DNA from 2 places in the Paenibacillus sp. SAFN-117 genome. Region 1 is predicted to be linked to the other one. Evidence: a T-box and tRNA genes for the amino acid it is inferred to sense, from the RefSeq annotation. Region 1 holds a T-box; the other holds one or more tRNA genes.

What was found. The T-box of region 1 lies ahead of leuS (leucine--tRNA ligase). A T-box ahead of a tRNA ligase gene usually reads a tRNA of that ligase, here a tRNA-Leu.
Region 2: it has a tRNA-Leu gene. The T-box ahead of leuS (leucine--tRNA ligase) is inferred to sense a tRNA for this amino acid. The anticodon was not compared.

The regions. Positions count from the first base shown of each region.
Region 1 covers NZ_JBQCLK010000001.1:175,143-191,038, forward strand. The annotation lists gene ACTHRH_RS00760 (ComEA family DNA-binding protein) at 116-742, opposite strand; gene comER (late competence protein ComER) at 1,107-1,937, shown strand; gene leuS (leucine--tRNA ligase) at 2,139-4,589, opposite strand; T-box leader at 4,907-5,172, opposite strand; gene ACTHRH_RS00775 (class I SAM-dependent DNA methyltransferase) at 5,242-5,967, opposite strand; gene ACTHRH_RS00780 (CvfB family protein) at 6,160-7,047, opposite strand; gene rsfS (ribosome silencing factor) at 7,044-7,382, opposite strand; gene yqeK (bis(5'-nucleosyl)-tetraphosphatase (symmetrical) YqeK) at 7,636-8,211, opposite strand; gene ACTHRH_RS00795 (nicotinate-nucleotide adenylyltransferase) at 8,201-8,788, opposite strand; gene yhbY (ribosome assembly RNA-binding protein YhbY) at 8,856-9,146, opposite strand; gene ACTHRH_RS00805 (shikimate dehydrogenase) at 9,213-10,085, opposite strand; gene yqeH (ribosome biogenesis GTPase YqeH) at 10,110-11,222, opposite strand; gene ACTHRH_RS00815 (YqeG family HAD IIIA-type phosphatase) at 11,370-11,864, opposite strand; gene ACTHRH_RS00820 (alpha/beta fold hydrolase) at 12,006-12,869, shown strand; gene ACTHRH_RS00825 (YitT family protein) at 12,918-13,802, opposite strand; gene ACTHRH_RS00830 (transglutaminase TgpA family protein) at 14,034-15,896, opposite strand, start outside.
Region 2 covers NZ_JBQCLK010000018.1:102,546-117,928, forward strand. The annotation lists gene argS (arginine--tRNA ligase) at 343-2,061, opposite strand; tRNA gene ACTHRH_RS13555 (tRNA-Leu) at 2,151-2,237, opposite strand; gene ACTHRH_RS13560 (hypothetical protein) at 2,446-2,838, shown strand; gene ACTHRH_RS13565 (adenosylcobinamide amidohydrolase) at 2,870-3,568, opposite strand; gene ACTHRH_RS13570 (hypothetical protein) at 3,565-3,777, opposite strand; gene ACTHRH_RS13575 (hypothetical protein) at 4,087-4,404, shown strand; gene ACTHRH_RS13580 (hypothetical protein) at 4,486-4,803, opposite strand; gene ACTHRH_RS13585 (xanthine phosphoribosyltransferase) at 4,924-5,496, opposite strand; gene ACTHRH_RS13590 (hypothetical protein) at 5,778-6,455, shown strand; gene ACTHRH_RS13595 (YkvI family membrane protein) at 6,555-7,601, shown strand; gene ACTHRH_RS13600 (hypothetical protein) at 7,509-7,958, opposite strand; gene ACTHRH_RS13605 (hypothetical protein) at 7,965-8,285, opposite strand; gene ACTHRH_RS13610 (SDR family NAD(P)-dependent oxidoreductase) at 8,685-9,443, shown strand; gene trpB (tryptophan synthase subunit beta) at 9,481-10,641, opposite strand; gene ACTHRH_RS13620 (DMT family transporter) at 10,979-11,869, shown strand; gene ACTHRH_RS13625 (YjcZ family sporulation protein) at 11,974-12,066, shown strand; gene ACTHRH_RS13630 (alpha/beta hydrolase family protein) at 12,982-14,649, opposite strand; gene ACTHRH_RS13635 (D-alanyl-D-alanine carboxypeptidase family protein) at 14,957-15,383, opposite strand, start outside.

The DNA of each region.
Region 1 (15,896 bases):
AATTCCTCCCTTTTTAGTAGCCTAATCCTATATTCTCACAATTTATACAAAAATAAAAGAGATTTCCCTACAAATCCTTCTTTATAAATGTTAGGCCGGGCGGAAGGATAATGGCTCAATCAGAAGCGCCGGGATAAGGGCTCACCGTAATCAGATCTTTCAGCTTCTCGAAGGTTTTCTGTCCGATCCCTTTCACTTCCATAAGATCGTTAATGGATTTAAACCCTTGGTTCTGCTGGCGGTACGTTACGATAGCGTTAGCCTTGCTCGGACCTATTCCCGGCAAAGCCGTTAACTCCGTAACGGAAGCCGTATTGATATCAATCAAGGACGAGTCCGCGGAAACCGCCGATGGCTGATGCGTAGACCCCGGATTTACATCATTAGGGGGTGGGCTACCTGCATTCGGAGCTTGAGCAGCTGAGGTTCCATTAGAATCTTCAACGGCGCCCGCCTGCGAATCGGAATCGCTCGTCATCCCGGCAGGCTTGCCTGTAGTATCCGGGGCGGCAGAGGGATTCGGAGCTTGGCTGCCTCCTTCTCCGCCCGAGTTCAACGACTGGCCTTCATCTGCAGAACCCGCCCAATCCGAGGCCAGCAAAGACTTCACTTCATCATTGACTGCGCTGAAGGGCTCCCATTCCCCGGCATCATACAATCTCGTAAACAATAAAAATCCAAGCAAGGCAACGGGCATCAATGAAAAAAACCAGATCCCTTTCGTTCCGAACCATCTGTCCATAGTTATCGCTACCTCCAGTATTGTAAATCAGACTTGCCCGCTGAATGCCGGGACAAGCCCTTCGCAAGATTGGATACATGCTGCGAAAATGCAAAAACCGCCCTGGGATCCTGCTTAAAGCAAGATCCGTCAGGGCGGTTCTTCCGCACATTTCCATTTATTCACTATTATATCACGCTTGGACAAAAAGACAATCCCCGGCTACGATTTCTCCGCCCAAACCGTCTCAAATTCTCCCCCTTTCCCCAATCCCCGTCCCTTCTCTTAAATCGATTACCAGATTATAGGAATGCAACCCTCATCACCCGCATATACTTATAAAAGCATTGCCGCACGTATATCACTGGTCAAGGAGGGGTTCATGATGAATACGGGATTCATCGGGACCGGCAGTATGGGAAGTATGCTGATAGAAGCATTCCTTCGCTCGGAGGCGCTGCTGCCTCAGGAAATTACCGCTTTCAATCGTACTTCAGCCAAAGCTGAACAGCTCGCCCAACGTTATCCAGGTCTGCGCATCGCGCGTTCGAATAAAGAAGTTGTACTCGAAAGCGAAATCGTCTTTCTCTGCATTAAACCAATGGAATACAAGAAGGTTTTAGATGAAATTCGGGACTTTACCGATCCGTCGCAAATCGTGGTTTCCATAACAAGCCCGGTGATGCTCGGACAATTGGAGCAGCTTCTGAACTGCCAAATCGCCAAGGTAATACCAAGTATTACCAATTTCACCTTGGGCGGAGCGTTACTGTGCATGTTCGGGGAGAGAGTCTCTGCAGCAGGTCGTGACGATTTGCTGACCCTGCTTGCAAATATCGGGCAGCCTATTAAAATTGAAGAGAAGCTCACCCGCGTCTCTTCGGATATTTCAAGCTGTGGACCGGCTTTCCTGGCATATTTTCTCGAGCATTTCATTCGCGCGTCCGTAGAAGAAACCGGAATTAACGAGCAGCAGGCTTCGGCACTCGCCGCCCAAATGCTTGTCGGTACAGGCAAGCTGTTGACCGAAGGCGGGTTTACTCCCGAGACGCTGCGGCAGCGGGTCAGTGTTCCGGGGGGCATTACTGCCGAAGGGCTCCGTCTGATGGAAAAGGAGCTGAAGGATATGTTCAATCAGCTCTTTCGGATTACCCATGCAAAATATGATGAAGATGTAGCTAAAGTAGCTTCATTGTTGTCCCGGCCTGCCGAATGAGAAAAACTCCTATCGGAGTATTTCATGGATGAGCGACCGCGTTTAGAGGATGTTATCGCCAAATAGAATTTGAATTAATTCAGGACGCAATAACTTATAAATTCTATTGTGGTAAAAAAAGACCATGCCAAGGTTCAGTCAAGCCGATATCTTCCTCCATCGGCATGAATTCACAGTTGGCACGGTCCTTAGTGGTCCCTGTTAACCGACAACGATGTTGACAAGCTTACCTGGAACGGCAATGACTTTTCTCACCGATTTGCCGGCCATGGCCTCCTTCACTTTATCCGATCCAAGGGCGGCTTCCTGCATCCCCTGTTGATCCAGATTGTTCGGAACGGAAAGCCTGTCGACGATTTTGCCGTTGATCTGTACGACGATCTCCACTTCATTCTCTACGGTCCATTTCTCATCGTAAACGGGCCATGGGACATAAGTGATCGAAGTATCCGTATGACCGAGCTTCTCCCATAATTCTTCCGCAATATGAGGGGCGATTGGAGAGAGCATCTGGACAAAGTTTTCCATGGCTTCCCATGGCAAGCTGTCCGCTTTATAAGCCTCGTTAACAAATATCATCAACTGGCTGATGGCCGTATTAAAACGCAGCGCCTCGTAATCTTCCGTTACCTTCTTGATCGTCTTGTGCCAGGTTCTTCGGAATGAATCGTCTATCTTGGAATCCTCTTTGGTTATTTTCGCATTCAGAGAACCGTCTTCTTGGATGAACAATCTCCACACGCGGTTCAGGAAGCGATATGTTCCTTCCACCCCGTTTTCGCTCCACGGCTTGGTAGCTTCCAGAGGTCCCATGAACATCTCGTACATACGCAGCGTATCCGCGCCGTATTTGCTCACAATGTCATCCGGATTGATAACATTGCCCCTGGACTTGCTCATCTTCTCGTTATTTCCTCCAAGAATCATCCCTTGATTGACCAGCTTCTGGAATGGTTCCTTGGTGGAGACGACGCCCAAATCATAGAGCACTTTATGCCAGAACCGTGCATAGAGAAGATGGAGCACCGCATGCTCCGCCCCTCCGATATATAAATCGACGGGCAGCCATTCCTTCTGCTTGTCAAAGGAACAAAGCTCCTTATCATTATGCGGATCGATGAAGCGCAAGTAGTACCAGCAGCTTCCCGCCCATTGAGGCATGGTATTCGTCTCGCGGCGCGCTTTCATTCCGGTTTCGGGATCTACTGTATTCACCCATTCTTCCACTGCAGCAAGAGGCGACTCCCCGGTCCCGGAAGGTGTGATATGATCGACATCCGGCAGGACCAGCGGCAGCTGCTCTTCCGGAACGGTCTTCATAGTGCCGTCCTCGAGGTGCAGAATGGGAATAGGCTCGCCCCAATAACGTTGTCTGCTGAACAACCAATCGCGAAGACGATAGGTAACCTTGCCGGCGCCCTTGCCGTTCTCCTCCAGCCATTGGATCATGGCGGCGATGGCTTCTTCATTACGGAGTCCATCCAGCAGCCCGGAATTGACATGCTCACCGTCTCCGGTATAGGCTTCCTCCTCCAAATTGCCGCCCTTCACCACTTCGATGATCGGAAGATTATACTGTTTGGCAAATTCGTAGTCCCGTTGGTCATGGCCGGGCACCGCCATAATCGCGCCTGTTCCGTAACCGGCAAGCACATAATCGGCAATCCATACCGGCAGTTTCGCCCCGTTGACCGGATTGACCGCATAAGCTCCGGTAAATACTCCCGTCTTTTCCTTGGCCAGGTCCGTTCGTTCCAGATCGCTTTTGCGTTCGGCTTTCTCCTTGTATTCCTTAACGGCCTGTATCTGTTCCTTCGTCGTAATCCGTTCTACCAACGGATGCTCGGGTGCCAAGACACAGTAGGTGGAGCCGAACAAGGTGTCCGGGCGGGTCGTGAATACGACAATCTCCTCTCCGGAGTGGCCATCAACGGCAAAGCGGACTTCCGCTCCTTTGGATTTTCCAATCCAGTTCCGCTGCATATCTTTGATGCTTTCGGCCCAATCGAGCTCTTCCAAATCTTCGAGCAGCCGGTCGGCGTACTCGGTAATTTTCAGAATCCATTGACGCATCGGCTTGCGAATGACCGGATGACCGCCGCGCTCACTCTTTCCGTCGATCACCTCTTCATTGGCCAGAACCGTGCCCAATGCCGGACACCAGTTAACGGGAACCTCGGCCATATAGGCGAGTCCTCGTTTATATAATTGAACAAAAATCCACTGCGTCCATTTATAATAATCCGGATCCGTCGTGCTGATTTCGCGATCCCAGTCATATGAGAATCCGAGAGATTTGATCTGTCGGCGGAAATTGTCAATATTTTTGAACGTTATGTCGCGCGGATGCTGGCCGGTATCCAACGCATGCTGTTCAGCGGGAAGACCGAAGGCGTCCCATCCCATCGGATGGAGGACGTTGTAGCCGCGCATTCTCTTATAGCGGGAGATAATATCCGTTGCCGTATATCCTTCCGGATGTCCGACATGAAGTCCCGCACCGGACGGATAAGGGAACATATCCAAGGCATAAAATTTCGGTTTATCCGAATCATCCAATACTTTAAACACTTTCTTGCTGTCCCAATACTTCTGCCACTTAGGTTCAATGGCGAGCGGGTTGTACCCGTGCCCCTTAGTTTCGTGAACCATAATTCATCCTCCTTCAACATTTTGCCGGCCCGGCAAGCTTTTAGCCCGCCCCTTTCAGCAAGCTTTTTTTAAAAAAAGTACGGTAAATGATTGATTTCTTGGCTGCTTTGTTCACCTGACTCTTGGTTAAATGACCGGAACGGTCAAAGGTCGCATTATTTAACCCCAAGGATAAACGGCTATCGCCGTCCTTTGGACAGGCGCGTTTACCGATGAAATATAAGAACAGGTATAAGGTGAAACTTATAATTTCTTATATTTTTACAATTTTCGCGGGGATCCCCGAAACTAAAAAAAACCTCCATCGCCAGCATTACGCTAGGGACGAGAGGTTTGTTCCCGTGGTACCACCCTAATTAACAGAGCGTCACAGCACTCCGTTCACTCGAAGCCCTTAACGCGGGATTAGACGGTCGGGCTAGCTTGCCCGGTTAATAACTTGGCTTTCATCTGCCAATAACCGCTGCACCTTCACCCTTCAAGCTCCGAGGCGAGTTCGCTGTTCGCGCTGCCGGCTTCCACCTGTTCTCCGGCTCTCTGCTAAACGCTCTGCAATGCTACTACTCCTCTTCATAGCCAATATTATGAAGAAATTATAATGAAAACTATGTGTTCTGTCAAGGGAGCGGGAGTGCGGACAGGCCCCACCTACTTATTTACGGGCAACAAAAAAGGCTCTCTCCGTCTCCGGGGTAACTTTATCCCATGTAAAATCAGCATAGCATTCTACCGTGGAAAAGCCGGATTTGCCAAGTAATTGCATTATCTGCTCCAGCGGATAAGCCCTTTGTACATGGGTTTCGTCCACCCTCACGTAACGGCGTCCGGCCGGACCGCCTGCCGTTTCTTCACGGACAAAGATGGAGAGCTCATGCTCCAGCTCACAAAGCTCTTCGTCCAGATGACAGGTCCAGATATAGGCTATATCCTCTTCATCCAGCACAAAAGGCTGATGCTCCGCATAATTTTGCAGCTGATAAGGGGTATGCACGTCAAACAGGAACAAACCTCCCGGATTCAGCCCTTGGCAGGTTTGCCGGAAGGCTTCCTCAAGGCTTTCAGGTTCAAGCAAATAATTCAAACAGTCACAGAAAGAAATAACGGCATCCACCGCTTCCGGCAGCTCCCATTCCCGCATGTCCTGTTGGACCCAGCGAAGAGAGCCTTCCGTTCCGTAGAGTGTTTCGCTTTTGCTTCTTGCAATAGCCAGCATGTCCTCCGACAAGTCGATCCCGGTCACATGAAACCCTTGCCGGGCCAACGGAATAGCCAAATTGCCGGTACCGCATCCGAGATCGACGACCGTAACCGGAGTGCCGTAGCGTTCCCAGCACTGCTTCGCAAAGCGAAGCCAATCCGCGTAAGGCATGTCCTCCATCAGCCGATCATAATAATATGCGAATTGTTCATAAGCCAAGGCCTTCCCCTCTCCTTCCAAAGCCGGACCATACACTACTCCATTTTATCGTTCAATGCTCTATAGGGAGTATTCCGCTCGCCCAAAATCCTCCATAAACCCCAAGTCTTAGTGTTGCGTAATCCTTGGACTCGGAACTTCTGAACCGGCGAGCTATTTAGGGGCCTTATCCTTCAAATAGGTCCAGTTTTCCTGCTGCACGATAAGCCCGTCCTTCATCAGCTTGCCCAGCGCTCTCTTGAAGGCGGCCTTGCTCATGCTGAATTTCGAGCTGATAATATCCGCGGGGGTCTGATCCGAATAAGGCATCGCCCCGTTAGGCCTCTCTTGCAAATAGGCAAGAATAACGTCAGCGTCTTCCGTACGGCTTTGCTCTTTCGGCAGGCGCATGGACAGATTAACCCGGCCATCCTCCCGGACATGAATGACCCGTACCTCCACGGATTCTCCCACTCTAAGCAGACGGGTTCTTTCCTTGGAATGAATAAGCCCGATAACCCCGAATCCGAGCACCCCGCCCTCTACTATGACGAAGGTTCCCATTTGCAAAGGCTTATAAACCCTTGCCGTCATCCATTCATTCTTCCACGATTCCGGTGCCCGGACAGCCAGCGGCGACAGCTCCTTCTCCCCGGCCAGTTTGGCCATAAGACGGCCTTGCCGGTCGTGGGCCATAGTTACAAACACCCGATCACCCACCTGCGGGCGCAGCTCCTTCAGCTCCGGAAGCTCGCGATAGGGAAGCAGAAGCTGTCTGCCGATCCCCATATCCAGAAACAGCCCGAATCTCGGATGCGCATCGGCCACTTCGAGCAGGGCGACCTCTCCAAGCCGGAGGAGCGGCTTCTTCATTGTAGCCGCCAGACGATCCTCGGTATCGTAATACAGGAACACTTCTACCATCTGCCCCGGTTCGATGTTGCCTTCCTTCTCCGTGTAGTGTAGAAGGATATCCCGGCTGCCGTCTGTCAGAAAGAAGCCGTAAGGGGAAACTTCCCTGGCTACTTGCAGCTTAACGACCGTTCCCGCCTGCAGATTCATACGGTCTCCACAACTTTCGCGTCGGACCAGATCCGCTCAATGTTGTAATACTCCCTGTCTTCCCTATGGAACACATGAACGACGATATCCCCCAGATCGATAAGCACCCACCGGGCGTTATCCAACCCTTCTACTCCGCGTACCGTCCATTTTTGTTCATCCGCTTTTTTGCGGATGGAGGTGACAATCGCCTGGACCTGGGTTTCCGAATTTCCATGGCAAATTACAAAATAATCGGCGATCAACGATATTCCGCGCAAATCCAAAACGACCGGATCGTACGCTTTTTTATCCTCGGCCGCCTGGATAACCATTGACAGCATTTGTTCATTCATTCGATTTATGACCTCCCAACGCCCGGAAATACGGTGGCGGATCGATCCTTCGCTAAGCCGGGACTTCTGAAAATCTGCCGCCGTACCCCCGAAATTAGTATGCGTAATATTTATAAAAAAAGCTTCTAACGAAGCCTCTTCGAAGACGAATAACCCGGTTTTAAAGGTAGCTTTTTATGCCAATTAGAAAATTTGTTCCATTTTAATGCTTTAATGAACTTAAACTTTCTAATGTGGTAAAAAAGGGCCTACTTTAACCTGACCGCTGAACCAGCTCGTCAATCAGCGAGTTTCGGGCCATGATGGTCATAGGATAAACCTTCTGTCCCTTCTGCAGCAAGAAGGAAATCGTTGAATCGAAGCCCGCAATCAGTGCTCTCTCCAGGCTCAATTCAGCCAATGACCTTATTTGTTCTACACCCGGAAAATCCCTTCCCGGCTCAATGTAATCGGCCAAACAAACAATTTTGTCCAACAGGGTCATACCGGGACGGCCGGACGTATGGTAACGGATCGCATCCAGGATTTCCTTATCGTTAATGCCAAGCTCTTGTTCAGCCACCCAGGCCCCCGCCGGTGCATGCCACAGAGGTTTGTCATATTGGAGAAGATCGTCAGCAAGCCCGGCCTGCTCAATGACCTTCCTCTGCTGCTCAATCGGCCAGTATTTACAATAATCGTGGAGAAGCGCAGCCAAATCCGCTTTGACCGGATCCGCGCCGAATCGGCCGGCCAGCACGACCGAGGTCTCCATAACCCCCTGAGTATGCAGCCATCTTTGCTCCGGCATCTGCTCCCGTACAAGGTCGATCAGTCGTTCACGATCCATAAATACCACTCCTTTCGATATATAGTCGGACTGATTCCGGAACTCTATAGCGAATAGAGCGTCCGTTCCGTATGCGCTCGCGTATGTCGGTGGAGGAAATCTCCATAGCCGGCATAGTCATCAGCTTGATTCGGCTGCGCAAATGGGACGGCAGCGCTTCTAGGTCGATATCAAAGCCCGGGCGCCCGACCCCAAGGAACGTTACCATTTCGGAGAGCTTCTCAATTTGATGCCACTTGGGCAGATACATTACCATATCCGCGCCGATAATATAATGGAAACGATGATCGGGATAAAGCTGCTGCAGCCTCGTAACCGTATCGTACGTATAGGACGTTCCGCCTCTGGTTAATTCCACATCCACGGCTCTATAAGAAGGATGAGAATCGATCGCAAGACTGACCATTTCCAATCGCTGATCCGGTGAAGCCAATGGAGTATTAGGCTTATGGGGAGGGATATTGGCAGGCATGAACCAGACCTCGTCCAGCCCCGCTTCCTCAAGCGCCGTCTCCGCGGCGACCAAATGGCCGGTATGAATGGGATCGAAAGTTCCCCCCATGATTCCGATTAACACATCTCCACCCCATCCCATGAAAAAAGTAAATCATTACATCCGAACAGCTCTTCCTGTTCCGAATTTATTATTCCAGCTCGATGGACTTGTTTTCCTTCGATTCTTTATACAGGACCACGATTTTTCCGATCTTCTGAACGAGCTCCGCACCCGATTGTTCCGCCAGCTCGCGGGCGACCTCCTCCCGGTCCTCCAAACAGTTGTTCAGAATCGTCACTTTGATCAATTCCCTGGCTTCCAGCGCCTCCTGAATGTGAGTGATCAAGTGATCGTTGACACCGCCTTTGCCTACTTGGAAAATAGGATTCAGATGGTGTGCCAGAGAGCGTAAATATCTCTTTTGTTTACCTGTCAACATATACGTTTTCCTCAATTCTTATAGTTTAGCCATAGAAATCAGACTCAATTTCGTTTAGCCTCAAGATCATTCCGGAGAGAGCGACCGTTGGACAACCGCGCGCATAGCTTCTACCGGGGCAGGTTGTCCGGTCCAATATTCAAAAGCGTAGGCTCCTTGATAAATGAACATTCCAAGCCCGCCATGAACCGATGCGCCTCTCGCTTTGGCTTCCCTTAACAGCCGGGTCTCCAAAGGATTGTACACAATATCGCTGACGAGAAGCCCCGGGTGAATGAGCTCCGGTTCGATCGGAATATCCTCCACTTTCGGATGCATCCCGACCTTTGTAGTATGGACAAGAAGCTCAGCCTCATGAATCCGCGATTTTACCGCGTCCAGGCCGATGCCTTCCGACCGGGTAAATCCGTCCAGATAGGACGCCAATTCCTCCGCCTTGGAGACGGTCCGGTTGGCAACGATAATCCGTGAAGCCCCTTCCTTGGCCAGGGCGTAACCAATTCCCCGGGCCGCGCCGCCTGCCCCCAGCAGGATGACGGTTTTCCCCTGTATATCGAATCCCGCTTCCTCTTTCAATGACCGAACATAACCGATTCCATCCGTATTATAGCCCTTTAACTTCCCCTCGGCGTTGACAATCGTATTAACCGCTCCGATGGCCCGCGCATGCTCGTCAATTTCATCCAAATAATCGATCACTTCCAATTTATGGGGAATAGTGACATTAACCCCGCGGAAGCCTAGTGCCCGTATTCCTCGGACCGCATCCTGCAAAATTCCGGGCCGGATGTGAAAAGCGGCATAAGCCGCGTTGATTCCAGCCACTTCGAAGGCCCGGTTCAGCATGAGCGGCGATTTGGAATGGGCTACCGGATCGCCGAATACCCCGTACATGACGGTGGCCGTATCGATTCCTCCTGTCCCGACAACGGCTGACATGAAGATTTCTCCTCCCATTATGTTCTATATTAAACTGTCTCGTACCGCAATTTTAACGCCCTTGGGAGCGTGAATGACCAGTTCCGCACCTTCCGGGCTGTTGATCTTGATCCATCCCAAACCGGAAATCAGAACGTCGGATTGCTGGCCCTTGCGGATGGAAACCGGATGCTTGGCCAGAGGCGGGATCTGCTCCAGTTGTTCCTTGGTCGGAGGCTTCAGAAGCTCTCCTCTATGATTGTTATACAGCTCATCCGCCCGCTCCAGCTTCGTCCGATGAACCGGCAGCGAGTTCGAAAAGAAGCAGGTAAAGGACTGGCGCGGACCTTTGGCAAAATCGAAGCGGGCAAAGCCGCCGATAAACAATGTCTGCTTCTCGTTCAATTGATAAACGGCCGGTTTAATGGTCTTATCCGGCAGCAGGACCGGCAGAACCGGCTTGGGCACCAATTCCGTCAGCCGATAGCTGTAGACGATTCCCGGGGTATCGATGATCGACTTCCCGTCATCCAGAGGGATGCGGACCAGATCAAGAGTCGTCCCCGGATACTGCGAGGTGGTCAACTCCGACTCCAGATCGCTGTAATCCCGGATGAGACGGTTAATGAGCGTCGATTTCCCCGCATTCGTCGCCCCCACTACATAAACATCGCGCCCTTTACGGTACTCTCCCAGCTTCTCCAGCAGCCGGTCGAATCCGATATTTTTCTTGGCGCTGCAAAGAACGACGTCGACGACCTTCAATCCGCTCTCCTTCGCCTGCTTGCGAATCCAGTTCAAAATCCGGTTCCAATTCGTCACCTTCGGAAGCAAGTCCATTTTATTGACCACAAGCAGTATGGGATTATTTCCGACAAAACGCTGGAGCCCGCTGATCAGGCTTCCCTCAAAATCAAACAAATCAACGATGTGGATCACAAGGCTGTTCGTCTCTCCAACATGGGAAAGCATCTTCAGGAAATCATCCTGATTCGGAGTGACGGATGATATTTCATTATAGTGCTTAATGCGATAGCAGCGCTGGCAAATAACCGGCACCTTCAATAAGGCCTGCTCGGGGACATATCCCAACCTGGACGGGTCATCTGTCTGAAGCTCTATCCCGCAGCCTTCGCATTGCAGCAAATCTTCTTCCATAGGTTCCTCCTGAATGTAGTGTCGTGTATAGTCAAAGTTCTTTACATTTGATTTACGTTGCCAGGTTTGGATTTCCATCGCCACGAATTATGCAGCACCCGATGATTGATCCAATTACTTATATTAAAGCATTTCAATCAAGCAGCTTTATTTTTTCATTAAAGCTCTGGCCGCCTTCTCCAGTCTTCGGTTAATGCGGGTAAAAAACCCTTCATCGACCAAAGAGATAGGCTGAACCAGAATCGTGTACAGCCCCATCCGGTTGCCGCCCAGCACATCCGTAAGCATCTGATCCCCCAGAACAGCTATTTGCTCCGGCTTGAGCCCCATCCATTCCATCGCCTTGCTGAACGATTGGACCGACGGCTTGCGTGCGTTATGAATATAGGGGACATTCAGCGGCTTGGCGAATGTAGATACTCTCGTTTCGTTATTATTAGATACGATGACGACTTTAAACCCGAGGGATTGCAAGTAGTCCAGCCACTTCACCAGCTCGGGAGTGGCTAGAGGAACTCTGGCTCCGACCAGCGTATTATCCAAATCCGTAATAATGCCGCGTATTCCTTCGTTCCACAGTTCGTCCAGGGCAAGGTCATAGATCGAATTAACCTGGCGCCTGGGAATTAATTTGTTTAACAACCGGTTCACCCCAGTTTTTTCCCTTATCGATACAGAAAAACTATACCATAATTCGGCTTTTTTGCAAAAAAGACTTTAGAGGAACTAAGCCGGGATTGGGCATTTTAATATTAAATCTGAAATGCAAGGAGCTGAATAGTTGTGCCGATCCGAACCATCAACGGGAACAAGATGCACTTTCATGTTTCCGGGAAGGGAGATCCTATCCTCTTCATCCATCCTCCTCTTCTGACGAGCGCCAACTTTAATTATCAGAAAGCGGATTTATCCAACGATTATCAGGTCGTCACCTTCGACATCCGCGGCCATGGAAAAAGCGAGCCGTCGCGAGTACCGCTCGACTATACTCTGATCGTGGAAGATATTAAGCAGCTGATGGATGAGCTTAAAATAAAAAAAGCCTACCTATGCGGGTATTCTACCGGAGGCTCCATCGTATTGGAGGCCATGCTGACTTATCCGGAAAGAATTATGGGCGGAATTCTGATCAGCGCCATGTCCGAGGTAAGCGATTGGAAGCTCCGCAGCAAAATTCGGTTAGGGCAATGGCTAACCCGGTTCAAGGCCAAACCGGTCATGAATGCCTCGGTATGTGCCGGCAATTCGGACAGTCTGCTTACTTTTCGCAATTTATCCAGAACCGCGCGCGAAGGCTCTGTTCAGGACTGGATGAATTACTACCGATACAGTCTGAAGTACAATTGCACCGAGTGGCTGCAGACGATTCACGCCCCTGTCCTGTTGATTTATGGAACCAAGGATAAAAGCTTCTTCCGCTATGCTTCAATGCTTCATCATAAGCTGCCTAATTCACGGTTATTCTTTGTTAAAGGGGTCCGACACCAAATTCCGACGAAAGCCCCCGTGGCGATGAATGATCTAATCCGTTACTGGATTGAGGATTTAAAAAATAGGGAAAAGGCCGCATCCGACGACTTGGACCGCAAGCCGGTATGGATGGATGCGGAAATCCCCGCCCCCGATTTTGAACATATTCCTCATTAAGACCAATAGAGCCGGTCCGGGCGGATAACGGCGAATAGGCCGCCGCCCTTAATGGATGTCTTTCTTCTTGAACTGCCCGCCCTGAACATCGTGAATGTTGCCAATCGCCAAGAAAGCGTTGGAATCCCACTCCTCGACAATTGATTTTAATTTTGCTTCTTCCAGTCGGGTGATGATGCAGAAGACGACTTTCTTATCCTCCCCGCTGAACCCGCCTTCTCCGTTCAAATAGGTAACTCCGCGGCCCAAACGGTTCAGCAGTGCCTTGCCGATTTGCTCGTATTTGTCGCTGATGATCCATACCGCCTTCGATTCATCGAAGCCTTCGATGACGATATCGATCATTTTGAAAGCAATAAAATAAGCAATCAAAGAATACATCGCCTGATTCCAGCCAAATACGAAGCCCGCACTGCCCAGAATGAAAATATTGAAGAACATAACAATTTCGCCTACGGAGAACGGGCTTTTCTCATTGAACAGAATAGCAATAATTTCCGTCCCGTCCAACGATCCTCCGGCCCGGATGACCATTCCTACACCCACGCCCACAATAATGCCCCCGAATACGGAAGCGAGCAGCGGATCGTCCGTGAACGGATCGGAATTGTGCAGCAGGAAGGTTCCCACCGACATGAGAATAACCGCAAACAAAGTGGAGATGGCAAACGTTTTTCCTATTTTTTTATACCCTATGTACAAAAACGGGAGATTGAACAGCAGTAGAAAAATCCCTACAGGCAAATTGGTGAGATGTGAAGTAATGATCGATATGCCAGTAATGCCCCCATCAATAATCTTGTTTGGTACCAGGAACATTTCCAGCCCGACCGACACAAAACCGGCCCCAAGCAAGATGAAAAACGCTCGCTTGACAAGTTTAATGGCTGTCAGCCGGGCATGTGACTCTATAGACTCTTCCGGATGATTCATACGGTTTCCCCCTTTAATGACTTTTCCTACAGTATATTATTGTATACTAAAACCTTTTTCTTCCGAAGATTTTTTTTGCATATGGGTCGGAATATTTGTTACTCTAACCCATCATCATCTCCAAATTGGATTATATTATCTGGCGACCCGGAAAAGGAGCAATCCCGGGAATTGTGTAATCATTATCCCCTTTGGATTGCTCCAGAAAGTACCTGGGCCTATTCGGATGAATTAAACGATTTCCTTTAATTTCTTGACGAGTGCAACGGTTTGTTCGTACTCCTCCCGGGTAATCGGCGACCCGCTGTATTTGGCCTTCTCGAACAACCCCAACAGCTTCAGCATATCACCGGATGCCCACACCTGCTGATTCGCCCAACGCTGAATCGTCTCCCGCGCCGTTTCATAATCATGTGCGCGCCGTCCCTTGCGCTTGGCATGCCGGATAAACCGGTTGTATTCAACGATAATCTGCTGCCGCAAGCCCGATGCGGGCAGTTCCCTGAATACGATCCGCCGGATTCGGGTCCTTCCCCAGCGGGTCATTCCCACGGCTGCGGCTGCAAGCAGGAGACCGGCGGCCGCTATCCATCCAATCAGCACCTGCGTCCCGCGGTTGCCGAACGGCCCGTCAGCTGGTACATCCTCTGATTCGGGCAACGATTCCGGAGCCTCGTCAAGTTCGGGCTGAGGATTGTCTTCGCCGGAGGGCTGCGCAAGAACGGGCAGGGCGAAACCGGCAGTCGGCTCGAATGGAATCCAGCCATAGCCTTCAAAATAAACCTCCACCCACGAATGCGCGTCTGAGTTGCGAACCGTGTATAAGCCGGCTCCATTCGGATCCATCTCTTCGTATGGATTCAAGCCAATATTTTCGTCAAAGGAAAGACTCCCCGGCGCAAAACCTTTCACCCAACGGGCAGGCATCCCTATTGAGCGGGTCATGACCACCATCGCAGACGAGAAATAATCACAGTAGCCTTCCTGTATTTCAAATAAAAACCGATCGACGAAATCCATCGAATCCGAACCGTTAGAGTTGGGATTGTTCGTATATTTGAAATTCGTCTGCAGGTAACGCTCAATAGCTTTAACCTGGTCATAAGGCGTTGCTTCGTCTTTCGTGATCTCCTGGGCCAGTCCGCGGACACGGTCCGGCACGGAATCCGGAAGCTGCAAGTATTCCGCCATCTCTCCGGGGTTCACCGGCCGGTGCGCATTGCGAAGCTCTCCCTCCCGGACAATTGGGACTTGGGATACAAGAGTATAAGTCGTGGGATAAGGCCGGGAGGGCCTCTCTGTCCAACGAAGCTCGGAGGATCGTTCCATCCATAGCAGCCGCTCAAAACCCGGCTCGGCCATCACTTCATCCGCCTGCTGTATGGCATATGCCCCGAACAGAACCGGATAGGTATCCTCTCTAAGCATCGTGACGGTCTGCCTCACTTCCACCGTTTCAGTCAAGGAATCCTTGAAACGCGGGTAGCTTCGCAGCGTCCTGGAGGGACGAACCTCGGAGGACGGCCCGAGCTTCTCCGCAGCGCTCTGTTCCCAGCCGCTTCCGGTATATACGGAACGAACTTCCCCTCGCCAGTAGCTTCGATGAGTCGTTTCCACGGTCATGATCGGGCTGTAATCGAAATTAAAGCCGCCTCCCAATTGATCGTCGTTCCTGCCATATCCGGAGGAGGCATCCAGGTCGTTCAAGATTGAGCTGAAGCCTTTACCATTGAAGGAAACCTGCTCGCCCTTCCAATTTTTCCACAGTGTGTAAGGATCCGTCAGGATATTGCTGACGTTGGGCGCGAACACTCCCGGGACGATAGTGAACACCAGCAGCAGCACAATCGGAATTCCGACGGTGGCCGGATAATCCGCCAGGTAAGCCCAGCCAATCGGGTTCCTCCGCCTTAGTTCAATAAAATGACGGATAATCAATAAGCACAGGCCGCACGCTATAACTACCGCTACTTGTTTCCATAAATAGATTTGGCTAAACGAATCGCGGACGGCCATCGCCATGATGCTTATAAACATTAACAAATAGATCCGCCACCGTACCTGAACCCAGTATATCGTTGTAATATATATAAT
Region 2 (15,383 bases), on a different contig from region 1:
CGCTATCAACAGCAGACCGTACCTTTCCTAACTTTTTAGATTTAAAGGTCAATGAATGAGGACGAGGCGCTCAAGGACCTGCAAAAGTGCAGGTCTTCGGAACGATTTAAGCCAAAAACAGCAAAAGACGTGCAATTGTGCAGGTAAATTCAGCCATTTTGCGGATTTTCAGCGTTTTGCGGAAAAAGACCTGTACTTTTGCTCGTCTTTCCCGAGAATTACCGGAATTACGCAAAATGACCTGCATTTTTGCTCGTCTTTGGTGCCAGTAACGAAATCGGCCCCTAAATATTGTAAACATCTGGCATTTAAAAAACCGCCCAGAGGGCGGTCTAACAATTATCAGATTTTCTCAGGCGATTCCAAGCCGATCAGGGCCAGGCCGTTTTGAAGCGTAATCTGCACGCTCTTAACCAGTGCCAATCTTGCTTTGCGCTGCTCTTCATCATCCACAAGAATAGGGCAGTTATGGTAGAAGCGGTTGAAGCTCTGAGCCAAATCGACCAGATAACGGCTGATGATCGAAGGCTCCATCTTGACCATGGCCTGCTCTACCGTCTCCGTGAACAGTGCTATCTGCTTTGCTGCCGCATAGGCTTCCTCGTTCAGCAACAGCGAAGCATCGAACGATGCGCCTCCGTCCGGAAGCTCTGTCGATTGGCCATCGTTGGCTTTGCGCAGGACGCTGCAGCAGCGGGCATGGGTATACTGCACATACGGTCCGGTCTCCCCATCGAAATTGAGAGCTTCTTCCCAAGAGAAGACGATATCTTTAATCCGATTTGTGCTCAAATCGTTAAAGATAATGGCACCAACGCCAACCTGACGGGCCACCTCATCTTTATTTTTCATGTCCGGATTTTTGCTTTCGATAATTTCCCGAATTTTGGAGATCGATTGTGTAAGCAGGTCCTCAAGCATGACAACGTTGCCCTTACGCGTGGAGAGCTTGGCTCCTTCCAGGCTTACCTTGCCGAAAGCGACATGCACCAGATCCTCTGCCCAATCGTAACCCATCAGTTCAATAACCTTAAACGTTTGCTTGAAATGAAGGCTCTGCCCCGCATCGACGACATAGATCGCCTTCTCGAAATCGTAGGTGTTCTTCCGGTACAGGGCCGCTGTAATATCCCTTGTATGGTACAGGGTGCCTCCGTCTTTCTTGATAATTAAAGCCGGGGGCATATTATAGTCGTCCAGACGTACAAGCATCGCTCCGTCGTCTTCTTCCAGAAGCTGCTTGTCTTTCAGCTCCTGAACGACCGCGGCCATCTTATCATTGTAGAAGCTTTCTCCCGCATAGGAATCGAAGCTGACCCCCAACAAATCATAAATCTTGTTGAATTCATTCAGGCTGATCTCGACAAACCATTTCCACAGCCGGATCGCTTCTTCATCCCCCTGCTCCAGCTTGACAAACCAGCCGCGGGCTCTATCCTCCAGTTCAGGATGAGTTTCCGCTTCATCGTGAAATTTGACGTAAAGCCTCAGAAGCTCGCTGATTCCTTCCTGCTCGATGGTTTCCGCCTGGCCCCATTCCTTATAAGCGACAATCAGCTTGCCGAACTGGGTTCCCCAATCTCCGAGATGGTTGACCCGAACTACATTGTACCCGAGGAATGAGAAAATTTTATAGAGCGCATTGCCGATAATTGTCGTGCGCAGATGTCCGACGTGAAACGGCTTGGCGATATTGGGAGAGGAATAATCGATGACAATCGTCCGGCCCTGGCCCAGGTTCTGGGAACCGAATTGCTGTCTCAAGGAGAGTACGGAGGCCAACTGATCTTGAACAAAACTATCTTTCTTCAAATATAAGTTGCAATATCCCGATACCGCTTCAACCTTCTCCAGCCAATCAGCCTGCTCCAGCTTGGCCTTAAGGTCTTCAGCAATCGCTTGAGGAGCCTTGCGCAGCACCTTGCTCAGCTTGAAGCATGGCAGCGACAAGTCTCCCATGTCCGGATTCGGCGGATATTCCAACATTCCGGCAATCGCAGCCTCCTCCATTCCTTCCAAAGAGGGAACGAGGTAGCCGGCTACCTTATGTTTGTACTGAATCATGTTCGCTTTCGTCCTTTCGGGCTATGAATATAGGAAATCTATGCAATAAAGCACCCCAATTAGGGGTGCCCTCGTAGATTATGTAATGGTGCGGTCGAGAGGACTCGAACCTCCACGGGGGTAAGCCCACACGGACCTGAACCGTGCGCGTCTGCCAATTCCGCCACGACCGCGAATGGTGTCTGCCGGCTATCTGCTTCGTCTTAAGTAATTATTGCGGCGACAAGAAGTAATATACCATGACTGCTTATAGGTTGTCAAACCTTTTTTTAAAAAAAATTTAACCTACTATATATATTCAAATAAATCCCAAAATTGACTTGCGTTTTACGATTTTTTCCATTACAATAAAAACAAATATACGAACGGAGGTTCGCTATTATGACGACAAATACATTAGTCCGCAAGCCGCAGCATATTACGATGGAAGAATCCGATTTGGTCAAGGAAGCTGTGTTACTGCCTGTTCTGTTGACCATGATCAGGCGGGATATGGACCGGATGCAGAATTCATCGGCTTCACCGCATAGGCTCTGCCTTCCGAACATTGTCGTCATGCAGAGGATGCTCGAGATGATTCAGATTGATCTCGTCCAGCTCAAGCAGCGGCTGAGATCAGCGGGCATCCGGATATATAGCGAAGTGAAGGATGCCCAAGGCATACGCTGTAAATACATCTGCCGGGAGAACAGAGGCAGCCTGACCTTGTCCCGCAGCATGGTGAAGGCTGAGATCAGCATTCTTGCCGGGAACTATGTCCATTCCCGTATCTAGCAGCCTTAATCGGCCAATAGCTGCCGTTTCATTATTGGCCGGCGTTTCTCTCCCGCCAATAATTCAAATTACGCTGGGCCGATGAATACGCAGCCTCATATACCGTACGGCCGATCATATGCCCGAGCAAGGTGGCCGTACCGGCATATTGGCACGCACGCCCCGTCTGGGTCGCCGCGATGATGATGGCATCCGTCGTCGTTCCGGTTGCCGTTCCTTCCCCGTCACCCGCTTGTACGCGCAAGTCCTGTAGAGCAGCTGTCTTGGCTTCTGTTGCCGTTATTACCGCATTGACCATGGCCGAATCGGTCATTGCGGCTTCCACTATGACAATCGTGTTAATCGTGCCGGGGAATAACGATTGCCTTTCCCGTCTGGAACCTGCTCTTGCCGGATTGCTCAGCCCTGCGGTAACTATGGTGCTTACCCGGATTCCGGAGTCCTCCGCCTCGCAACGTCCCGCATCCGCTACCCGGGCCGCTGTCAGCATTCCGGCCGTCTCCGCGGGGGCAAGACCTGCGCCCTGCAGAAATTGCTCCATCTCCAATACTGGGTCGTCACAGCAGTAATTTTTGCTCACCTGCCGATTTATCAGATACCGGCATTCGGAGAATCCTCCTCCCCAGATGGAGGAATTTAAAGTATACAGCGATTTTTCCGATGTGATCAGAAGATAGGGACTGCCGTTCTGCTCGACGAATGCTTCATTTACTCCGCTAATGATCGTCATTCCGGCAGCTTCCGCTCCTCATTGTACGGTTGGTATATATAATTTCGGTCCAATTTGATGACTTTCCGGTTCATTTTGCGGATTAGTACCGTTTTATCGTCCCAGGCCATAACGAAGCCTCTTACATCGTTGGCAGGGTCCGCATCTCTGACCACCCTTACCCTCGTTCCATCCAACCGATAACGATCCAGTTCTTCATCCGAAATCATATTTATCGCCTCCCGACTTAATTTATTGCTCCTGTTATTCATCTCTTCATGCCGTATTAATTCGTTGCCCTTGGTATAATACCAAATGCTCCCGATTTGTTTTCTATTCACGGCCTTTTGGCCAGGCCTCTTGATCTTCTTTATATCCATAGTAAGCTAATTCATGTAGTTATGGCCAACGGACATACATAACATGGTTTCTTCGGGGCAATATAGGATATAAGGTTGGTTTTTTTGCTCTATTTATACAAAGTAATTGACCGAGAGAAGCTCTGTAAAGATTCGGTTTATGGAAGGAGAGCGACACCCGTGGAGAAAAAAACATACTATGTAGCGGTCGCCCCCGGCGAGATTCTGCAGGATCAGCAAGCCTTGAATTACGAGTTCGTTATTCAGGCAACCGATGATGAATTGGACAAGCTGCAGGAATTATTCGAAGATACATCCGCTTCGGAAATCAGTACTGCCGCCAGAGCCGTCATCCCTTTCCGCGAATATTCCCATGATAAAGAAAATGAATGGTATGATGCCAACCTGCAGCAAATTTATCAAATGCTGCATCAGTTAGGAACTCCAGAAACAAGGAAGCATATCGAGAGCATGAACATTTTGCCTCATGAGCTGTGATCCGCATGCTGCGGATAGTAATATAAAGACCTAAAAGCGAAGCCGCTTTTAGGTCGTATCCGATTCGTTATCCGAGGGCTGTCAACCGACATGCTCTTTCGACTCATACCAGCAATCCAACACTGTTCCGGACATCACTCTTGACTCAATGTAATTGATCTGTTGAGGAGTAAATTGCTCTTTCCAATTAACCTCGAGTTCACCGCACAGCTTAACGATCGTCAACAATTCCGACCAAGCTACATAGCGTTTGTACCAGAAGAATTGGGGATGCTCTATCATATAGGGATACAAGTCGTCGAATTCTGTATGCTTGCAGTCCAGGGCACGTTCAAAATGAACTTTGGCTTCCCTCAGCTTCGTCTTGAAATAGTCCACCGGCACGTTCTCTTTCCCCATAGAAATGCCTCCTCTCTCTATAGTCTGATTTAATTATAACGAAAAACAACAAGGTTGGGAAGGTAAAGAACGTCTGTCAAAATCCACCTGCCTAATCCCGCTCGGCAGATTCTTGCAAAATCAGGAATCGAAGTGAATGATCCCATCCGTTAATCCGGTTATGTTGACCAGAGATTCCAAGCGGATTCCCTGTTCCCTGATCGTTTGCGCCCCTTTCTGAAAGGACTTCTCTACGACAATCCCCATTCCTGCCAATTGGCTTCCGGCCCGCTCGATAATCCGAATCAAGCCTCGGGCTGCATCCCCATTTGCAATAATATCATCAATGAAGAGCAGCCGGTCTTGCGGAGACAGGAACGATTTGGATACCATTATATCCGTTACAATTCCTTTGGTGAAGGAAGGAACCCGTTCCATATAACAATCCTCATCGGTCGTCAGCGTCTTCTTGCGCTTGGCGAAAACCATGGGAACCCCAAGATGACAAGCCGTTGCGAAAGCAACCGGGATCCCGGAAGATTCCACTGTGATCACTTTCGTAATGTTATCCCCCTGAAATCTTCGTGCAAATTCTTGCCCCATTTCCATAATAAGAGAAGGCTCCACTTGGTGATTCAGCAAGGCATCCAGCTTAAGAACCTTATCCGATAAAATTTTTCCATGCTCGCGTATTTGTTGTTTTAACCGTTCCATAACAAAACTCAGCCTCCCCAACTTGACACAAAATGCTACTTCCCATTTAAGCCGACCTTCACTCCCATTACTGGCATAGTCATAACGGAAGAAGAAACAGCATCCTTTGCATATGGTTTGATTAAAAACTTATCACAGCCGGTCCGTCTTGATCAAGAGACAACTTTTTTTGTTTTTTTACAAAAAAAGTGAAACTTTCGACGCGTTTAAGTTGTCTATATAAGTATAGAAAAGAATGGAACGTATCTTATTACAGTACAATTGAAAGGACTAGAAAAATCATGTACCCCTTTATTAGAAGGGTCGCCCTGGTTGGACTGGCCTGTGCCGCTGCCGCCGCTCTCACTGCCTGCCAAAGCGGCGGCAAGGAAGCTCAACCGGCCCCGTCTCCTTCGTCAATGAACGACAAGCTGAATGAGTCCCAGCCCGCCCCTTCCCCTTTCGAATCCCGAGAGGGGGCACCGGTTAACGGCACTCCTGTCTTCGTACCACAGGAGGGCGAACCTCCTTCCGGAACGGCCCAATCGATGACGCCTGATCGGAACAAGCCCGAAATAGAAGCCTACAGCAGCGAAAGACCGTTGCTGATGGGACTGTCCATCTCGGATAGCAGGCAGACCGTCCTGGACAAGTTTGGAGAACCTGACAACGAATTTGTTATGGATGATCCGACCGATCCCATCACGGTGTTGGATTATTCGGATTTTACCGTAGGAATCAATCGTTCCGACAAGGTTGAATTTGTCAGCATTGATTCGATCGATATCGACCCGGGTCTGAACGGTTTGAAGCTCGGACAGAAAGCAGCCGATGCCATCAAGGCTCTGGGCGAGCCGGATACGACCACCAACTACGTCATGGCTTATTCTAATGAAGCTACCGTGCTCAGGCTCGACATCGATTCCAAAACAGGGAAAATCCAGTCGATCAAATTGTTCGATGATGCCCAGAAGCAATAGGCTGGCGGAAACAAGAGATAGTCTGCAATCCAATAGTCATGCCCGCTCCCTCTTGGACATACCTTATATTAATGGTGTGGACAAGGGGGCTTTATTTTTATGCGCAGGACAGGGAAGATTATGCAGGTTGCCTTTACCTACATCGGAACCGTTGTCGGAGCCGGGTTTGCTACCGGACAGGAAATTTTGCAGTTCTATACCCGGTACGGTTCTGCTGCCGCATTCACCATCGGCCTCTCCTGTCTGTTCTTCACATGGATCGGGATTAAAATTATGCTGATGGCCCATAGATTGGAAGCACAGTCTTATGAGGATCTCAATCGGATATTGTTCGGGGAGCGAATCGGAAATTATGTCAGTCTGTTTACCATGATCGTACTCTTCGGCGTGACGACGATTATGCTGGCCGGAGCCGGTTCCCTGTTCAAGGAACAACTGAACATGTCCTATCAGGCGGGACTCCTTCTGACGATCATCTTCTCTTACCTGGTACTGACCCGGGGTATTCAGGGGATATTGGTCGTTAACTCTATCGTTGTTCCTGTTATGATGATCTTCTCGGTCATTGTCGTCTGGTCAACCCTGAGCTTGCCTAACGCCGGCCAATGGCTGCAGTTGTCCACCGACTCTTCCGCATGGAGGGTATGGTTCTCCCCTTTCCTATATAGCGCATTCAATTTGGCTATGGCGCAAGCGGTTCTGGTACCGCTTGGCTCAGCCATTCGGGACCGTTCGGTCCTGTTCTGGGGAGGGCTTATCGGAGGGATCGGCATCGGGGTAATGCTCTTGGCCGCTCATATCGCATTGGCCGCACGGATGCCGGATATAGCTCAGTTCGAAATTCCTATGGGACAAATTATCCGCCACCTGGGCCCCGTCATTCAATTGCTGTATGTTTTCGTTATTTTCGGAGAAATCTTCACCACTTTTATTGCGGATGCATACGGACTCACTCTCCAGTTAGAGCAGCGGACCCGAATCTCCCGGACTCAAGGGATCGTCCTTATTCTTGCTGTCAGCTATCTGGTCAGCCAAATCGGATTCAGCAAGCTGCTATCCGTTCTGTATCCCTTGTTCGGCGGGGTCAGTCTGCTCTGGCTGATCATGATGCTCTTCCCCCGTCGCAGAAGGACGTATACTCTGTAAGGTCAAGGCAAGACGAACGACCATGAACAGCGTGCCCAGAAAGCTGAACACAAAGCCCACCATCAGGTAAGCATGATGATGATACGGAAATCGGCCGGGATTGCGCATTACCGCCAATAAATCGACAAATAGAAACAGCAGGCCGGTTACGATCAACCCGAGCATTACATAATCAAGCACGGTCCATTGCAAAAAGTAGGAGCTTACTCTCGATTCCAGTGAGTGTCCGGGCGCAGGCTTTCCCTGCCTGTCCGCATCCTGCTGTGCCGCAAAATAGACATGCCACACTGTAAAAACGGCCGCTCCAGTCACTATCAATCCAACGACTCCGGCAAAAATCGCCCACGTAGTGTACAATGCCGGTCACCCCTTCCCTATATGAATCAGCGAATGCACGAGCCAAATAATCATGGCAAAACTGACAGCAGGCAGTGCCCACAGCAGCACTTCAGCGGCCTTCAACGGAACGAAAGGCAGCCTTTTCCACAGCAAACCGGCTATTCCCGTTAAGGTAGGACGTTCTGCGGGATATGTGGGGATTCCGGCTCTGGAGCCCGGTTTCGAACCCGAATGTCCGTGGTCCTTGCTCCCCTTCCCCGCCGGATCATATTCAATCCTGCCTTTTCTCCATCCGATCAGATAGGTAATGGGCCTGTTCGGCCGGTTTCCTCTCGGTGAACCCATGTCCTGCCTCCTTTCGCAAGCCGACGAAATGTATCTTCCTACCGTCCATGATGCAAGTTCGGCTTGTGTTCAGCCCGAGCTGAATGATTGATGCATCTTACGTTTCCTATTATCTTATGTACTAGTTCTATAGTATTCGAACCTTTATCGAAAAAGCAACGAACATTTCCATATTTCTCTAGCTTTCCGTATAATGAAATGACCCCACCAAGGATAAACGGCAATCGCCGTCCTTAGGACGGGTGCCTTTACCGATGAAATATAAAAAAAGCTCCTAACGGAGCCTCTTCGAAGACGAATAACCCGGTTTTAAAGGTAGCTTTTTATGCCAATTAGAAAGTTTGTCCCATTTTAATGCTTTCGGTACGGTACCGTCAAGCTGCAAGAAGGAGGGTCAATATGAACCGAGTGGTCATGATAACAGGAGGAGGACAAGGAATCGGAAGGGCCGTTGCCTGGAAATTTGCTTCCTGCGGATATTTGGTTTCCATAGCCGACATAGACAAAGAAGCCGGATTCGAAGTCATTCGGGAAATCCGGCAGATCGGCGGGCAGGCCATGTTCATGTGCGTCGATATCGCCGATGAAGAAGCGGTCAAGCGCTGGTTTCGCCTGACGATGGAAGAATACGGGCGAATTGACGTACTGGTGAATAACGCCGGAATCAGCTGCAATGCGCCGATGATGGAGCTGTCTGCCGACGATTTCGACCGCGTCATAGCCGTCAATTTGCGTGGTGCCTTCCTCTGTTCACAGCAAGCCGCACAGGTGATGAGAACACAGGGAGGAGGCAGCATTCTGCATATTGCGTCAACGAGGGCGCTCATGTCTGAGCCGGATACGGAAGCCTACTCCGCATCCAAGGGAGGACTGCTGGCTCTGACCCATTCCATGGCCGTCAGTCTGGGGCCTTATGGGATCCGGGTGAATGCCGTCAGCCCGGGTTGGATCGAAACATGCGACTGGCAGTTATCCTCGCGTACCACCCTGCCACAGCATAGTGAGCGGGACAAAAAGCAGCATCCGGTAGGCCGAGTCGGCACCCCGGACGATATTGCCGAAGCCTGCCTTTATTTGACCGGGCCGCAGTCCGGTTTTATTACCGGCCAGAACCTGATCATTGACGGGGGCATGACGATCCGAATGATTTACGAATAAGGAACGAGGGAATATCATCCCCCGTTCCTTCTCTTTTTTATTTATTAAGCATTTCGAATACCTGCTCGACATCCTTGTCTCCACGGCCGGACAAGTTAACGATCAATAATTGATCCTTATCCAGGGTCGGGGCCAATTTCAGGGCATAAGCAACCGCGTGAGCACTTTCCAGGGCCGGTATAATTCCTTCGGTGCGGGAGAGCACCTGGAAAGCATCAAGCACTTCCTCGTTGGTAACGGTATAGTATTCGGCGCGGCCGGATTCTTTCAAATAGCTGTGCTCCGGTCCAATTCCCGGATAATCCAGACCGGCGGCGATGGAGTAAGTTTTCCGCGGTTCGCCGTTCTCATCGAGCAGAACGAGACATTTAAATCCATGCAACATTCCCGGCACGCCTTGCGTCAGGGTCGGGGCTTGATCGGGCTCCACTCCGATTAACCGGACGGACGGCTCATCAATATAATGCGCGAACGAACCGATGCCGTTGCTTCCTCCTCCCATACAAGCGATGACCGCATTCGGCAAGCGGCCTTCTTTCTCCATAATCTGCCTCTTCGATTCCTCGCTGATAATCGATTGGAAATGCTTCACCATCGTTGGAAACGGATGAGGCCCTACGGCGGATCCGAGCAAATAGAACGTATTCTTGTAATTGGCCACCAGGTCTTCCAGAGCCTCATCAACCGCGTCCTTCAGCCTTCCCTGCCCTTTGTTGACCGGTACTACCTTGGCCCCCAGCAGCTCCATACGGAATACATTCAGCGCCTGACGGCGGGTGTCCTCGGCTCCCATATAAATAACGCATTCCATTCCGAACATGGCACAGACCGTGGCGGTAGCCACTCCATGCTGTCCCGCTCCTGTTTCGGCAATGACCCGTTTGGCCCCCATCCGCTTCGCCAGCAGGATTTGACCCAGCACGTTGTTGATTTTATGAGAACCGGTATGGTTTAAATCTTCCCTCTTCAAATAAATTTTGGCCCCGCCGAGCTTCTCGGTCAAATGCTTGGCATACGTGAGAGGGTTTTCCCGGCCGACATATTCCTTCAAATAATACTTGTACTCCTCAATAAACTCGGGGTCATTCTTATATTTCTCGAACTGCTCCGCCAAGTAATCCATGGCCTGCTGCAAATCCGGAGGAATAAAGCTGCCCCCGAATGAACCGAAATAACCCGCTTGCTGTTCCGCACTCATTCTTAAACCCTCCCGATAGACAATCAAATTTTTCAAAGTTTAGCGATTAAGGTTGGCTGCACTAAGCTGTCCACCTCATTTTACTAGAATCCCGTCCTTTTGTCATGAATACTAAATTCCGGAACTCTCCCGCTTTCAGGATGAGAGATGATGCTCCTTTGCCGGCAGAGCCAGCGCTTTTTTAACAGATCAATGCTGAAATGGGGGGGCCGGTTTTCTTCTCGCCGGTTCTCCGGCATAAAGATTCCCTCCTTGACGGAATTCGTGAGTCTGCCTATAGTGGTTAGAGTGACTTGGCACAGCCTGATAGAATGACAGAAAGGATCTGAGTAGTACAATGTGGCTTGTTTATGCTGGTTTAGCCTGTCTATGCTTTGGGCTAAGAGGAATTCTGTATCAATGGTCTTCCCAGAAGCCGTTGGATCGCAATTTGCTTTTATTCGCCGTTTATTTGTCCGGAACGCTCATTGGGGTCGGACTTAATTTCATCGTTCAGCCGGAATGGACTCCCGGAGTCTGGGTTGGACTCTTCATGGGGGTATTTTCCTTTACGGCCAATGCGGCCATGTATAAAGGTTTTGCGGTCGGCAAAGCCTCTTTAATTGCGATTATGGCCGGTCTTCCTCCGGTTGTCGTCGTTATTCTCGCTTACGGTTTGTGGGGGGAAGCACTTACGTGGGGGCAAGGGGCCGCTTTTCTTGTCATTATTTGCGGCATCATCTTGATCCGTTATTCCAGTGATCTCTCGTTCTCGAATTTGAAGGGGCTTCAGTGGGGAATCATTACTCTTATTTCTTTCGGGTTAACCGACGTCGCCTCCAAGCAGGCCGTATTATGGGGCGGTGAGACCATTCCCACACTAGTCATTATGTATGCGACAGGGATGGTTTTGTTCTTTATTTCTTGGCTATGGGGACGGAACAAAAGGAGCTCTGATGAAGCACAGAAGGAACCCGGTAATTCGCCCGACACTAAACCAAATTGGTCTTTCTCGAAAACTATTCTCTGGGGACTCGTCGTCGGAGTCAGCAACATATCCGGAATGCTGCTCCTGCTTCCCGCGTTCAAGCTTGGAGTCACCGGGCTCGTATCGGCGGTCGTAGCGATGAATGTCCTGATTATTCTGTTCTATGCCAGATTGTTTCTGAAGGAGAAATTCAACCGCCAGGAAACGGCGGGAATTATTTGCGCTTTCTGCGGTATGATTCTGCTTCGGCTGATCGGTTAACCGTAGACAATAGAGGCATTCGCACATTTCATGATGCCCTCGTGACCTCCCTTCTCGCGATCGCATAAAATAGGACCAGATGGAAGAGAAAGGGGGACTTGAACATGGGACATCCTGCAGGTGGACTCTGGACCAGCACCGGAGTTATTCTGGTTCTCTTCATACTCTTGGTCATCGTTTCTCGCGCCTGGATCTGATTTAAGTCCTTGCAGAGAAACCGGATATGTCTGATTACGGTCAGTGCCTTGTGAGGCGTTGGCCGTTTGTTTTATTCGGGAAAAAGCCGCTAAGCTGCAACCTTCGTAGCTCCTTCGCCCCCGACTGAGACGGGGTCTAATTCTTCTGAACGCGGCCGAACCAGCGGGACCCACATATATTCATGGCCGGTCGGTCGCCATCCCTTCGTTTGGTAAACATTTAACTGTATTTTATGTAGGTAAATTCGAGCGAATGGTGGAAGGCTATTGAAATAAATGGAAAAACTACATTTAGAATCGAGGTTTTTTGCTGAAATCGCCTTTTTGCACAAACTAGCTGCATTTTGCAGCTAGACCCCCATGCCGCTGACCGCGGCACCATCAGATGATGAAAATGGATGGATTATCAAGGTAGAATAGAGTTGAATTGCTTCAATAGTGTGAAATTTGAAGACTAGATGGATTTCATACAGTTAGATTTCTATATTCGGAAGAAATATGGAAACTAACTGGAAAACCTACAGCTAGTTTGCGCCAAAACAGCCGTTTCGCCCAAAGTTGCCCATTTTAACTGTAGTTTATCCAGTTAGTTTGATCATTTTCGCCCATTCGCTTGAATCTACCTGTACAAAATACAGTTAGACGTGCCGCTCCGCTTGCAACGATGCCTGCAGACGGTAAAATAGACGGATTTTCAAGGTAGTTACCGTCTTTCGCTCTAGAAAAGCAAACTAGCTGTATAAATCCAGTTAGACGCGTCAGAGCAAACTCGCACAAGGATAAACGGCTATCGCCGTCCTTTGGACAGGCGCGTTCTACCGATGAAATATAAGAACAGGTAAAACACCCACAAATAAATCCACTAGATATCCGTGCCGGAAAAGAAAAAGCCGGGGTTTCCCCCGGCCAATGAGTTTAATTATTCTTAATCCATTCCGCCAAATCGTCTATGAGCTGCTTGGATACGTTACCCGGAACCGAATATTCCATTCCGGTAGACGGCTGGTCTACCTCGATCAGGAAGTGGTTCATCTTCGGATAAAGCTTGTAGGTCACATCGCTGCGTGCGGTTAGCGCTTCTTTCCAGCCATCCAGCTCTTTAGCAGGCACCTGGATATCGTTCTCCCCCTGCATAATGACCAGCGGAACCGATTGTTCCTTGGCGATTTCTCCGCCGTAGTAGTTGCTGAAGTCCTTCCACCAGGCAAAGTTTCCGAAGGAGAAATTATCCGGTTGGGTCTGCACCGCCGGATCCTTGATCGCCTTCAAATCCTCCTTAAACAATGCAATCTGCTGCTCCAGCTGCGCAATCTGTTCTGCAGGAGCCTGGGCTTTCTTGGCATTGTCCAATTGATTCTCGAATTGCCACAGCAGAATATCCTCCAGAGGAGTAGAAGGTCCGGAAATAACGGCGGCGCCGGCAATATGGCCTTCTTCATCCGCCTCGATCATCCGGGGAACGAGCATGGCGCCTTGACTATGCCCGGCCAGATAAATCCGTTCGGAATCGATCTTGTCTTCCTTAAGCAGATACTTCACTGCTTCCAGAGCGTCATCGACCGTTTCCTCTTTAACGGTGAAATTCGGGATGGACATGGATTGGTAAGGATATTCCCGAGTCCGCTTCTCATATCGGAGCACGGCTACATCCTGCGCGGCCAGACCGACCGCAATATCACGGAAAGGCTTATAGGCTCCTACCGCTTCGTCACGATCGTTCTGACCCGAACCATGAACCAGTACAACAACCGGGAACGGGCCTTCGCCTGCAGGAAGCGTCAGGGTGCCCGGTAATTTAAACTGCCCTTCGCCAATAACTACCTCTTTCTCTGTGTAGGCGCTCGAATCGTCATAATCCGGCTTCTCATAACCGCCCGCCGACAAGTAAGGAATGTAAACATCATCCAGCTTCTGATTCTGATCGAATCGCAGCGTTATTTCAAGAGGAAGCTGTCTGTCCGTCATATAGGTCAATTTCACATTGTTGTGCACAGCATTATCTTCCCGCTGTACGCCGGCCAACTGTTCAATAGTGCCGTACATTGCAGTTAATTGCGCATTAATAGCCGCAATCAACTCCGGCTGCATGGCCTTCTGCAATGGGACGCTCATGTAAGAGGGGATTTCGGAAATTTGCCCATTCTGGACAAGGCTCATTAGATAACCGCTAATAGAGATAAGATCATTGCTGTCAATCGTAAGGCCGGTTTCGTCATTCCATTCGAGCTCGGCCTGGAAAGCCTGACTAATGACATCCAGCGGAACCATCGTCGTTTCATTGACCAGTTCTGCCGCTTTGTCCATATGCACTTCCGCACCGTTCACGATTGCCTTCTGTTCGCCGATGGTCACCGTAAGCGACTGGGTTCCCCGGCGCACTTCCGCCTGATAAGTTTCCTGATTCCAGGATACTTGGGCACCGATCGATTCTGCAACGGCTCTGAGAGGCACCAAATCCGCAATGGCCGCCTCAACTGTCACACTAGCAACGGGAACCGGAGCCGCCATCACATTCACTGGAAGGCTTAAGCTAATAGCAAGCACAGTACCGGCCGCAACCTTTTTCCATTTAACTTGTTTCATCGTTTTCATCAAGCCCCCTGCGTAATAGATCATTCAAGATTTTCAGTTGGGACGATTAAGAGTTCCTGCCAACCGTCCTGCGAAGAAAAGAAGCGTTCCTTCCTTCTCCTTTCCGATCGCGTCTTCCCGCTTTCTCCGAAAATCAATTGAATTCTATTTAATTATCCTATACGCGGAAAGCCCTGTCCAGAAACTATTTTCGATTGGCCCGTTACAAAAAGATGCAGCATTCTTCACAAGTACGCGAGATCAGTATCCGTATGCACAGTATCGGATGTTGCTTCATTTACATAAGAACGGTTGAATCTTATTGGGACAGAGCCTTGAATCCGTACTCGAGCAGATGGTTGGAATCCCGCCAGACTTCATCATTCGTAGATTTGAGCACGATAGCGATCAATCCGGCATTATAACGGGTAGCCGAGGATACTAAACAATAACCGGCCTGATCCGTAAACCCGGTTTTAATGCCGTCCGCCCCTTCGAAATAGTAGCCGCTGTTTCTTTGAAGTAATTGATTGGTGTTGGTAAAGCTTAGCGTATCTGCATGGTTTCTACCCTTGCTGTATGCGGTATATTGCCCCGTATTGACAATTTTCCGGAACTGCTCGTTCTTAATCGCTTCACTGGCGATCATCATCAGATCGCGGGCGGTTGTATAGTGATTCTCATCATGCAAACCGTGAGGATTGACAAAATGGGACTGCTTCGCCCCCGCTTGCTTCGCTCTTTTA